Regions from separate parts of the Pseudomonas sp. YJ42 genome, predicted to be linked through region 1. Evidence: predicted binding sites of a transcription regulator. Region 1 holds the regulator's gene; each other region holds the start of a gene.
The links. The regulator FliA, encoded in region 1, starts transcription of late flagellar genes. The targets are predictions, from matches to a motif close to CTAAAGTTTNNNNNNNNNNNGCCGNTAA.

Region 2: a site for FliA is predicted at 2,085-2,112, ahead of ACL0K2_RS22125 (flagellin). Genes of this name have one in related genera too.
Region 3: a site for FliA is predicted at 2,717-2,744, ahead of flgM (flagellar biosynthesis anti-sigma factor FlgM). Genes of this name have one in related genera too.

The regions. Positions count from the first base shown of each region.
Region 1 covers NZ_CP178378.1:1,277,179-1,281,046, forward strand. Annotated here, with positions in the region: gene ACL0K2_RS05595 (chemotaxis protein CheA) at 1-80, opposite strand, end outside; gene ACL0K2_RS05600 (protein phosphatase CheZ) at 93-887, opposite strand; gene ACL0K2_RS05605 (chemotaxis response regulator CheY) at 911-1,285, opposite strand; gene fliA (RNA polymerase sigma factor FliA) at 1,404-2,150, opposite strand; gene fleN (flagellar synthesis regulator FleN) at 2,147-2,974, opposite strand; gene flhF (flagellar biosynthesis protein FlhF) at 3,066-3,868, opposite strand, start outside.
Region 2 covers NZ_CP178378.1:4,763,393-4,767,260, forward strand. Annotated here, with positions in the region: gene ACL0K2_RS22120 (glycosyltransferase) at 1-1,702, shown strand, start outside; gene ACL0K2_RS22125 (flagellin) at 2,207-3,370, shown strand; gene ACL0K2_RS22130 (flagellar protein FlaG) at 3,443-3,802, shown strand; gene fliD (flagellar filament capping protein FliD) at 3,868-3,868, shown strand, end outside.
Region 3 covers NZ_CP178378.1:2,765,367-2,769,234, forward strand. Annotated here, with positions in the region: gene fliS (flagellar export chaperone FliS) at 1-317, opposite strand, end outside; gene fliD (flagellar filament capping protein FliD) at 314-1,585, opposite strand; gene flgN (flagellar protein FlgN) at 1,972-2,412, opposite strand; gene flgM (flagellar biosynthesis anti-sigma factor FlgM) at 2,409-2,684, opposite strand; gene ACL0K2_RS12700 (flagellar FliJ family protein) at 2,823-3,248, opposite strand; gene fliI (flagellar protein export ATPase FliI) at 3,245-3,868, opposite strand, start outside.

The DNA of each region.
Region 1 (3,868 bases):
TGCTCTGACAATAGTTCGAGAATCTCGCCGGCCTCTACCAGGAAGTCCTGGAGGATTTCTTCATCGGCGTCGAAGCTCATATTCACCTTCCCCTAAAAGCCCAGGCTCGAAAGCAGATCATCGACATCGTCCTGCCCGGATACGACATCCTCACGTATATCGGCATGCATCTGCGGACCTTCACCATTGGAAGGCTCTTTTTCGTGTTTTTTCTTTTCTTGCTCGGCGCGCATCGCTTCGCGGTCATGCTGGATGCCCGCTACGCGGTCGACCTGTCCGGCCATCAGCACGAGATTGAGCAGGTTGCTTTCGAGTTCGGTGATCAGCCGCGTCACCCGCTTGATCACCTGACCGGTCAGATCCTGAAAATCCTGGGCCAGCATGATTTCGCTGAGATTCTGCGACAGCTGGCTGCTGTCGTTCATCGAGCGCTGCAGATACTGGTCAATACGCCGAACCAGATCTCTGAACTGCTCGGCATTCATCTCGCGGCGCATGAAGCGCTGCCAATCGGCGGTCAGGCTCTGCGCTTCGTAACTGACGTAATTCACCAGCGGAGCGGATTCTTCGACCAGGTCCATCGTGCGATTGGCCGCTTTTTCGGTCATCTCCACCACATAGGAAAGCCGATCGGTGGCATCGGTGATCGGTGACGGGTCACCGCCCGTGGCACAGGTGTCCATTTCAAGCTTGACGATGGCGTTATGCAGCTCGCGGGTGAGCTTGCCGACTTCCAGATAGAGCCCATGATTGCGGGCCTGGTTGAGCTCGTTGAACATCTGCGTCGCTTCGTCGAAGCGGCCCTGCTGCAGACTTTCGATCAATTGAGGTGCGTGAGCCTTCAGAGTCGCTTCGAACTCTGCCAGGCTTTGATCTGCTTGCGTCATAGTGCCCTCGCGGCGTTACTGCTTCAGCCGTTGACGCGCTCGAAGATCTTTTCAATCTTCTCTTTGAGCACTTGGGCCGTGAATGGCTTGACCACGTAACCGTTTACGCCCGCCTGCGCGGCCTCGATGATCTGATCGCGCTTCGCCTCGGCGGTGACCATCAGCACCGGCAGATGCTTCAGGCGCTCGTCGGCGCGCACGGCGCGCAGCAGATCGATGCCGCTCATACCGGGCATGTTCCAGTCCGTGACGAGGAAGTCGAAACTGCCGCTTTTCAGCATCGGCAACGCGGTGGTGCCGTCGTCCGCTTCAGCGGTGTTGGTAAAGCCCAGATCGCGCAAGAGGTTCTTGATGATCCGTCTCATGGTCGAAAAGTCATCGACGATGAGGATTTTCATGTTCTTGTCCAAGTACACCTCCGTAAATCCCGAAATCCCAGAACCGGCTCACGGTCTGTTGCGGGCCTCATGAATGAAGCTCGTAAGCGGCCTCTAATACTGTTTTGCGAACCGCCCGTCAGCGGGCGCGCCACTCGCCGAGGCGAGCCCGCAGACGTGCCGCGCACTGACTGTGCAGCTGACTCACCCGCGATTCACTGACGCCCAGCACCTGGCCGATTTCCTTCAAATTCAACTCTTCGTCGTAATACAGCGAAAGCACCAGCTTCTCACGTTCGGGCAAGTTGCCGATGGCCTCGGCCAGCGCCTGTTGAAAACGCTCGTCTTCAAGATCGCGGGACGGTTCCGGATGGGTGCTGGCAGCATCCTCCTCGAACTCCCCATGCTCGCCTTCCTGCAACAGATCATCGAAGCTGAACAGGCGGCTGCCCAGGGTGTCGCCCAGAATGCCGTAGTACTCATCGAGACTCAATTTAAGTTCGGCCGCAACGTCCTGATCTTTAGCATCTCGGCCCGTTCTGGCTTCGATTGCCCGGATCGCCTCGCTGACCATACGAGAGTTGCGATGCACTGAGCGCGGCGCCCAGTCACCCTTACGGACCTCATCGAGCATGGCGCCGCGGATGCGAATGCCGGCATAGGTCTCGAAACTCGCGCCCTTGCCCGCATCGTATTTTTTTGACGCTTCCAGCAAACCGATCATCCCGGCCTGCATCAGATCATCAACCTGCACGCTCGCCGGCAAACGCGCCAGGAGGTGATAGGCGATGCGCTTGACCAACGGCGCGTACTGATCGATGAGCTGATACTGCGAATCTTTAGCCTGAGCTTTGCTGTTATACATACCGAGTCCAGCCGCTGTTATTCATGAGGCTCTGCGGCGGGCCTGACCAGGCGCTCCACAAAGAATTCCAAATGACCACGTGGCGATGCCGGCAGCGGCCAGGTGTCCACTTTCTGCGCGATGGCCTTGAAGGCCAGCGAGCACTTGGCTCGCGGATAAGCCTCGTACACGGCGCGCTGCTTCTGTACTGCCTTGCGCACCGCCTCGTCATAAGGAATGGCGCCGACGTACTGCAACGCTACATCAAGGAAGCGCTCGGTCACCTTGGTCAGCTTCGCAAACAGATTGCGGCCTTCCTGCGGCGCGTGCGCCATGTTCGCCAGCACACGGAAGCGGCTGATCCCGTAGTCGCGATTGAGGAGCTTGATCAGCGCGTAGGCATCGGTGATCGAAGTGGGTTCGTCGGTCACCACCAACAACACTTCTTGCGCGGCACGCACGAAGCTCACTACGCCGTCACCGATACCCGCCGCGGTGTCGATGATCAGCACGTCGATATCGTTGCCGATTTCGCTGAACGCCTGAATCAACCCCGAATGTTGCAGAGTAGACAACTGCACCATGCTCTGAGTGCCGGAGGCCGCGGGTACGACACGGATGCCGCCCGGCCCTTGAATCATTACGTCACGCAGATCGCACTCGCCGGCAATGACGTCTGCCAGGGTGCGCTTGGTGGTCAAACCCAGCAGTACGTCGACATTGGCCAGTCCAAGGTCGGCGTCGAGCAACACCACTCGGCGACCGAGTTCGGCCAGGGCCAGCGACAGATTGACCGACACGTTGGTCTTGCCGACGCCACCCTTGCCGCCAGTCACTGCAATAACCTGTACGGGATGAATACCCATTTTCACACGCCTATCTCTTGCTGGAGCCCTTGGGCCATCGATGCGTTCAGCCCGAACGCGCCATCTTTGTATGTGTCACGGAGCAAAGCGTTCACCCGACCTTCCGTGAAGAACCGTTGTACAGACCGGAGAACATGTCGGCCATGGTTTCCTCGCTGGGATTGTCTTCGGATTGCAGACTCACTGCACGGCTAACCAGCTGGTGGCTACGCGGCAGGTGCAGATCATCGGGGATACGCGGCCCGTCGGCGAGGTAGGCGATGGGCAGATGCTGGCTGATGGTCAGACCAAGCACATCACCCAGGCTCCCGGCTTCATCCAGTTTAGTCAGAATACAGCCCGCCAGCCCGCAACGGCGGTAGTGGTGCCAGGTCGCCTTGAGCACCTGGCTCTGGCTGGTGGACGGCAGTACCAGGTAGTTTTTCGATTTGATGCCGCGGTCAGCCAGCGCTTCGAGCTGCACATTCATCATCGGATCACTGGCCGGCAGGCCGGCGGTATCGACGAGGATCAGACGCTTGCGAGCCATCGGTGCCAGCGTCTTGCTCAGCGGCTGGGTAGGATCGATTTGAATGACCGGTACATCGAGAATGCGGCCCAGCGTCTTCAATTGCTCATGCGCACCGATACGATAGTTGTCCATGCTCGCCAGCGCGATGCTCTGCGCGCCGTGCTTGAGCACGTAGCGCGCCGCGAGCTTGGCCAGCGTAGTGGTCTTGCCCGCACCGGCCGGACCGACCAGCGCGATGATACCGCCCTCTTCCAGCGGCTCGACCTTGCTGACCTTGATCGCTTGCGCCAGGTACGCCAGCACCATACGCCAGGCCTGGCGCGGCTCGGACACGGTCGCAACCTTCTCCAGCAAGGTACGCGACAGCTCGGCCGGCAGCCCGA
Region 2 (3,868 bases), 1.4 Mb from region 1:
GCAGGGCGATGAGATGGTCACTTGGCTGAATGGCTTGAAGGCTATGGGCGAAGCCAACGTGCGTGTGCTGGACGAATGCGCGGCCAAAGGGTTACGGGCATCGCAAAACTACGCGGTTCAGCAAGCACGAGGGGACTATCTGCTTTTCATCACCGCGGATACGGCGGTCGTGATGGAGGATTGGCTCACCTCGATGCTGAATCATGCTCAACGGCCGGAAGTAGGCGCCGTGGGCGTCAAGATGGTCAGCTCGGCTGGGGCAATTCAGCACGCCGGTATCGTGCTTGGTCTGCAGGGGCCCGCTTGCTCTCCGTTCATAGGCGAGAAGTTGGATGCTTCGGGTTACATGAATCGCCTTGAAGTCGACCAGAACTACAGCGCGGTCAGTGGCGCGTGCTTGATGATTGCTCGCGAGAAGTTCCTGGAACTTGGTGGGTTGGACGAGTCGGGTGAGGCGGAAAACTGGGCTGACCTCGACCTTTGCTTAAAGGCCCAACAGGCCGGCTATCTCAATGTCTGGACTCCGCACGTCAGCGTAATGAAAGATCGCGCGGATGAGCCGTTGAGTACGGTTGAACAGGATCGCCTGTATAGCCGCTGGCTACCCGTTCTGGCACGCGACCCGGCGTACAACCGAAATCTGTCGTTGGTCAAGCCCGGTGGTTTCAAGCTTGCCGATAACGCAATCTCCTGGCGTCCTATGTCTTCTTGGAAGCCATTGCCGAACATATTGGTTCACCCTGGAGACATGTTCGGTTGCGGGCACTACCGGATGATTTATCCTTTCCAGGCGATGCAGTCCAGCGGACTGGCTGAAGGCGCAGTGTCGGTCGGTCTGATGCACCCCACGGATCTGGAGCGATACGAGCCGGATGCGATTATTCTGCAACGGCAGATCGGAGCAGATCGTCTGGAGGCGATGCGTAGGATTCAGGCCTTTTCGCGAGCGTTCAAGGTTTATGAGCTCGACGATTATCTACCGAACCTTCCAGTTAAGAGTGTTCATCGAACACAAATGCCGAAGGATATTGTCCGGTCTCTTCGCCAAGGGCTTGGTTTCGTTGATCGCTTCGTCGTTTCCACTGAGCCGTTAGCCGATGCGTTCAGGGGCTTCCACTCGGATATCCTGGTAATGCCGAATCGTTTGCCAGCCGAAGTCTGGGGAGGGCTCGAGCGTAAGCGGCTTCCTCGCGGCCGCATGAGGGTCGGCTGGGCAGGGGGATCCAGCCACACCGGTGATTTGGGTATAATCGCCGATGTCGTCAAAGAGCTTGCAGGTGAGGTTGACTGGATTTTCTTTGGCATGTGCCCTGAGTCACTTCAGCCTTATGTCAAGGAATGGCACCGGGGCGTAAGCATCGAGCATTACGCGCGAACGCTGGCGTCGTTGGATCTGGATCTGGCTATCGCACCGTTGGAACACAATGCATTCAACGTTTGCAAGAGCAACCTGAAACTCCTGGAGTATGGTGCCTGTGGTTATCCGGTGGTGTGTACCGACATAGAACCGTATCGTGGCGCTATGCCCGTGACGCGAGTCAGGAATCGATTCTCCGAATGGGTAGACGCCATCCGCGGTCACATGGCCGAGCGCGAGGCTACCGAACGTCTAGGTGATGAGCTTCGTACGTTGGTTTATCGTGATTGGCTGCTAACCGGCGATCCGGTGGATCAGTGGCTCGCGGCCTGGACGGGACGCTAACCTCGAGTTCGCATCGTGTTAAAAGGTGATCTTGCGATCTGAGCCTAGCCTTCTGAGCCCCTGTGGGCTTTGTTGGCTGGGCGAAACCCAGCGAGTACAAGGGTGACCTCAAGAGCTCTGACCGGGCATAGCTCTTTTCTTATAGTTGCTATAAAGCAAATCCCGTCATTGCTAAGCTGAGCTGCGGACAAGTCACCTTGGGCCCCATCCCGATACAAACCAGGCGTTCGCCTTCCTTCCGTAGCAATCCGCGGCAGTAAATTCTCCAGCTTTAAAGTACTTCGCCCTTTGGTCGATATAGATTCCGTTCGGCTCGGTTACCGGTCGTACAAACTCTTGAGTCGGCACGCATGGGCAGCTTCAAAAAAAAAGTGAGCAGCCGCTAAAGGTCCCAGACGAAGCGCCGATACAAGAGATGAATGCGAACTCTCTGGTTGCCTGAGCATTGCAGGCTAGGGTCGCAACCCAGGCAATACAAGCTAGGTCCGATGGAGGACAAACATCATGGCTTTGACAGTAAACACCAACGTTGCTTCCCTGAATACTCAGCGCAACCTGAACAACTCGTCCAACTCGCTGGCTACTTCTATGCAGCGTCTGTCGACGGGCAGCCGGATCAACAGTGCAAAAGATGACGCCGCCGGCCTGCAAATCGCGAACCGTCTGACCAGCCAGGTGAATGGTCTGGGTGTTGCTGTGAAGAACTCCAACGATGGCATCTCGATGGCTCAAACAGCCGAAGGTGCCCTTCAGCAGTCCACAAACCTGCTGCAGCGTATGCGTGATCTGGCTCTGCAATCTGCAAACGGATCCAACAGTGACTCCGAGCGCAAGGCACTGAACTCGGAAGTGAGTGAGCTGAAAAAAGAACTGGATCGTATTTCGAACACCACCACCTTCGGTGGTAAGAAATTGCTGGATGGCAGCTTCAAGACCACCACCTTCCAGGTGGGTAGCGCGGCTAACGAAACCATTAGCGTCAAGATTGACGAAATGAGCACCGACTCTCTCAAAGGTAAGTCCTTCGAAGGGTCTGTTGCTGCCGCAGCCGGAACCGCGAGCGCTTCGGGTACCGTTACTGTGAGTGGAACCGTTAACGGTGAAGACTTCACCGTGACTACCACCATCGCGAGTGGTACTTCAGCCGCCGATGCAACTCAGCAAATCGCGACCGCGATCAACGATGCGAACGTGGGCTTGGGCGCCTTTGTAACTGAAGGTGGAGATACCAAGATCATCTCCTCGCTAGATACTGATGGTTCGGCGAACGCGCTCACCGCTTTGTCTGTAAGTGCGCTGCCTACGGGTCTGACAGCTGGTGCGGCTTATACTGCAGCTACATCGGCAACAGAAACCAAAGTATCGGCGATTGATGTAAGCACGGTGCAGGGATCTCAAGAGGCTGTGATGGTGATCGACCAGGCCATTCGAGATATCGATTCGCAACGTGCTGACCTTGGTGCTGTTCAGAACCGATTCGAGAACACTATCGGTAACCTGCAGAACATCGCTGAGAACGTCTCTGCCGCCCGCGGTCGTATCCAGGACACGGACTTCGCCGCGGAAACCGCTAACCTGAGCAAGAACCAGATTCTGCAACAGGCCGGTACCGCGATTCTCGCGCAGGCCAAGCAGCTGCCACAGGCAGTCCTGAGTCTGCTGCAGTAACACGCGGCTCTGATATGGCGTAAGGATGGGGGAGTGCTTGCACTTCCCCATCGATTCATTTCGAGGTGAATCATGGACGTCGCAAAAGCAACCTGGATTGGACCCGCGTTGAACCCGCTCAGTACGGCACCCAGACTCTCCAAGGAGCCTGGGTTTTCGTCGTCTGATCGGCAAGAGGTAGCTGCACCTAGTGATGACCAAGCTGCCCAGCCGACGGCTGTGGGCGAGGCGGTGGAGAAATTGCTTGCACAAATGCAAAGTACCCAACGCGATTTAAGTTTCAGTATTGATGATTCAACAGGCGACCTGGTCGTTCGAGTAGTCGATGGCGAGTCGGGAACGGTAGTTCGGCAAATCCCTTCCGAAGAGATCCTTCGGTTAGCCGAACGGCTTGACGAGATGCGCAGCCTGCTATTCGAGACCAAGGCGTGAGCGGCACGTTTATTGAATGCTATGCGGATCGCACTGTAACGATGGTTTTTTGACGAGGTAAGGCTA
Region 3 (3,868 bases), 1.5 Mb from region 1:
GACAGCGTTACGCTGACGTCGGAGAGCCGGTAGATGCAGTATTCGTAGAGCCGCGCCAGGCCCTGCACGACCTCTCCGCCGCCCTCTTCGTCGAGCGCACCGTTGAGGCCGTTAAGGATGTTCATGCACTTCTCCAGGGAAATGCCCTTCTGCTGATAGCGCTTGTGCTCGATGTGTCCACGGGCGCGAGCCAGTTCGTCGAGCAGGCCGTCCATCAGCACCAGCACCAGCTCGTAAGGCGATGCGGAGGCCGCGCGGGCTTCGAGGTCTACCGCGCGGTAGCTGTCGTAACTGTCGTTTTGGAGATAAGGATTCATCCGAACAATCCGTAGGTCTGTTCCATGCTCTGCATGGTTTGCATCATGGAGGTGAACTGTCTGAGGTAGCGGCTGTAGTGGTTGTCGTACTGCTGCTGAAGATTGTCGAACTGCTCATCGATGCGGCGCAGGCTCATGTCCAGCGTGTCCATGCGGTTTTTCAGCATGCCGTTGGTGCTGCTGGTGTAGCTGGCGACGGTCTTGTCGATGCTGTCGAGCAGGTTGTCCTTGCCGGTGAACAGTGCCTCGAAACCTTCCGGATCGTTGGCGACTGCGGCCTCGAAACGCGTGGCGTCAATGCTCAGCTTGCCGTTGCGATCGGCGCTGATGCCGAACTCGACCAGACTCTTGCCGCCGAAGTCGGTACGCAGCAGGCCATTCAGGCGACTCTCGATGGAGCGCACGCTGGAATCGCCGGCCAGGGCGCCACGGGCGCTGCTGTCGCTACCGCTGGCGGTCAGCGAATCGAAGCTTGTCATCAGGCTGTTGAAGGCATCGATGAAGCTCTGCGCCTTGGCCTTGGTCCCAGCCTTGTCCTGGCCGACGGTGACGGTCAACGGTGCATCGCCCGCCGCATGCACTTTGCTGACGGTCATGCTGACGCCGTCGATGACGTCGGTGAAAGTATTGCTGGCACTGGTGAGCTCGATGCCGCCGGCGCCGTAGCTGCCGCCCAGGCGAATCAGGGCATCCTGCGCTGTGGACAGCGTGGTAGTGGTGGCTGCCGCATTGCCGGCTACATCCAGGGTGAAGCCGTTGGCCGCACCGCTTTTCTCGCTGGTCACCACCAGATTGACCGCGCCGTTGCTGCGCACCAATGTGGCCTGGGCGCCTAGCCCTGCCGCGTTGATGGCCTTGGCCGCGTCATCGAGGGTGGCGTAGCTGCTCAGATCGAAAGCCTGAGCGTTGAGCGTGAGGGTGCCGCTCAGGCTGCCGTCGACCAGCCCCTGCACCGCCACCTGCTGCTTGCCGGCCAGGCGCTCGACATAAAAATCATAGGTACCGGCCGTCGCGGTAGTGCCCACGGTGGCCGTGGCGAAACCCTCCTGGCTGAAGGTCGCGCTGTTGGTCAGCATGCTCGACGTACGGCTGTTGAGCTTGGTCATCGCCGACTTGAAGGTGGTCAGCGAGGTACGCAGCGAGCTCAACGCATCGCGCTGCGCCTTGTAGCGCGTTTCGTTGCGGTTAAGCCGATCCAACGAAGACTGAACTTCGTAGGTCGCCAACTGCGTCGACATCTGCTGTACGTAATCGGAATCTATAGCCATCACCATCCCCTCTTGATGCTTGCAGAGCAGATTGCATGCCAGGTCTCAAAGCCCCGTGATACGGGCATCTCAGCCAATGGCATGCAGAAAAGGAACTTCCGCAACGCGGCAGGACGAGGAAACGGGGAAGTACCGTTTCCGCCTACTGCTAGGGCGGAACATCTGTCTGTAAAGGCGACGGTGGGGATGGTTTTGTTAAGGAATCAATCCGAGCGACACGACCCGGTGCCGTCTTACCGGTCGGGTGGTTGGTTAGCGCAGGATCGAAGGTAGCCGTAGGGCGGATGCGCTTTTCACAGCCGCTGTTTTGCTGGCGGAAACGCGGCGCGGTCTGCGCTACGACTTCTGCGAGACGAGGTGGGCCACGGCGCTGAGTAGCTTGCGCCTCAGTAGGCCTGAGGCGAATAGAGCCGGGCATCCTGACTGCCGACAAGCAGCTGCTGCAGGATATCGTGGTGCATGGCGAGCAGCTTGCCGTTGTGCTCGTTGAATTGCTGGCACTGCACAGCGAGGTCGCCGACCTGCCGCCAATGCCGCTGCAAGGATTCACCCCGCTCGCCCGTGCAGCTGGACAACAGGCGACGCATGCCGACGCCCGAGGTTTCCAGACGGAAGGCGGCCAGCACCTTGCTGCGACGTTGAGCACGCGCAGCAATGGCCTCGACGCGGACGGTGATTTGCAGATTGATCCGATTGATCTCCAGGACATCGCGTTCCAGCAGACGTCCGTAGAGCTCCTGCATCAGCTCACGCAAGGCGAGGTAATCGCCGCAATCTTGCTGCAGATCGTCATCGACGACGGCCAGCAGCTTCTCGCGCTGGCTCACGCATCGTTACCGCGGTGATAGCTGAGCATGCTGCTGGCCAGCTCACCCACGTCAGTGGATATCTCGCCGCGCTGCAACGCTTGCTTGATGGCCGCTACCCGGTCCAGATCGACCTCGGGCATGGCGCGCAGCGCGTCGTGCATCTGCTCCAGCGGCAGACTTTCGGCCTGACGTGCGGCCGGCTGCGCGGCGGGGCGAACACCGGCCGGACGCGCCGGGGCGGTCTCGGTGGGGATTGCAATGGCGGGCTTGAATTGCCGGCTGATTTCCATGATCTCGTTCCAACTCGGTGGTTACTGCCAAACAAGCGACCGCTCGGGCGAAAACCTTAAATCTTTTTTTCAGCGGCTGACGGAAGCGCTCTGATCAGGTGCCGCTGTTCGAGGTCTCCTGTCGCACCGCCGGGCGCCCTAGGCAATCTGGTTACGCCACCAGGACTGCGCGGCGAGGCCATCCTGAATCTTCTGCTCCTGCGACATCAGCAAGTGCTGCCACTGCTGCATCTTGGCGTCGATGACATGCTCGACCACCTTCTCGCTGCGCATGGCCTGCAACAACTCCTGCTGGATTCGCGCCAGCGCCTGCTCGGCCACCGCCAGTTCGCGCCGTTGCAGTTCGACCATTTTGTACAGCGTGGCCTTGTAGCGCTGCTGATTGTCGCGCTGCAGTGGGGTGCTCATCGGCACGCTGAAACCGCACAGGCGGCTGAGGCCGGTGATGTTGTTGCGATAGCGCTGACAGAGGTTCTGCTGGTACTGAACCTGCCCGAGCATCTGCTTGACCCGGTTACCGCGCAGGCTGGCCAGGCGCGTGAGCGTTTCGATCTGCTGTTTCATGGCTTCCGGATGATGCTCTGCAGGATGGTGAGACTGGTTTCCAGCTCCGCCGCTTCGCCCACTTCCTGGCGCAGGAAGCGCTCGATGGTGGGCGCCAGCTGCACGGCGCGGTCGGTCTTGATATCGGCACCCGGGCTGTAGCCACCGAGCGGGATCAGGTCCTTGATCTTCTCGTAGGTGCTGTAGAACTCTTTGAGCTGGCGCGCCGCGCCGAGGTGCGGTGGCTGGCCGACCTGGCTCATGCAGCGGCTGACCGAGGCGCAAATGTCGATGGCCGGGTAATGGCCGGCATCGGCCAGGCGCCGCGACAGCACGATATGGCCGTCGAGAATCGCCCGCGCGCAATCGACGATCGGGTCCTGCTGGTCGTCGCCTTCGGCGAGCACCGTATACAGCGCGCTGAGGCTGCCATTGTCGTTGGCGCCGTTGCCGGCGCTCTCCACCAGCTCCGGCAGCATGCCGAACACCGACGGCGGATAACCCTTGGTCGCTGGCGGCTCACCCAACGCCAGGGCGATTTCGCGCTGGGCCATGGCGTAGCGGGTCAGCGAGTCCACCAGCAACAACACATCGTTGCCCTGATCGCGAAAATAAGCGGCGATGCTGTGGCACAGCTCGGT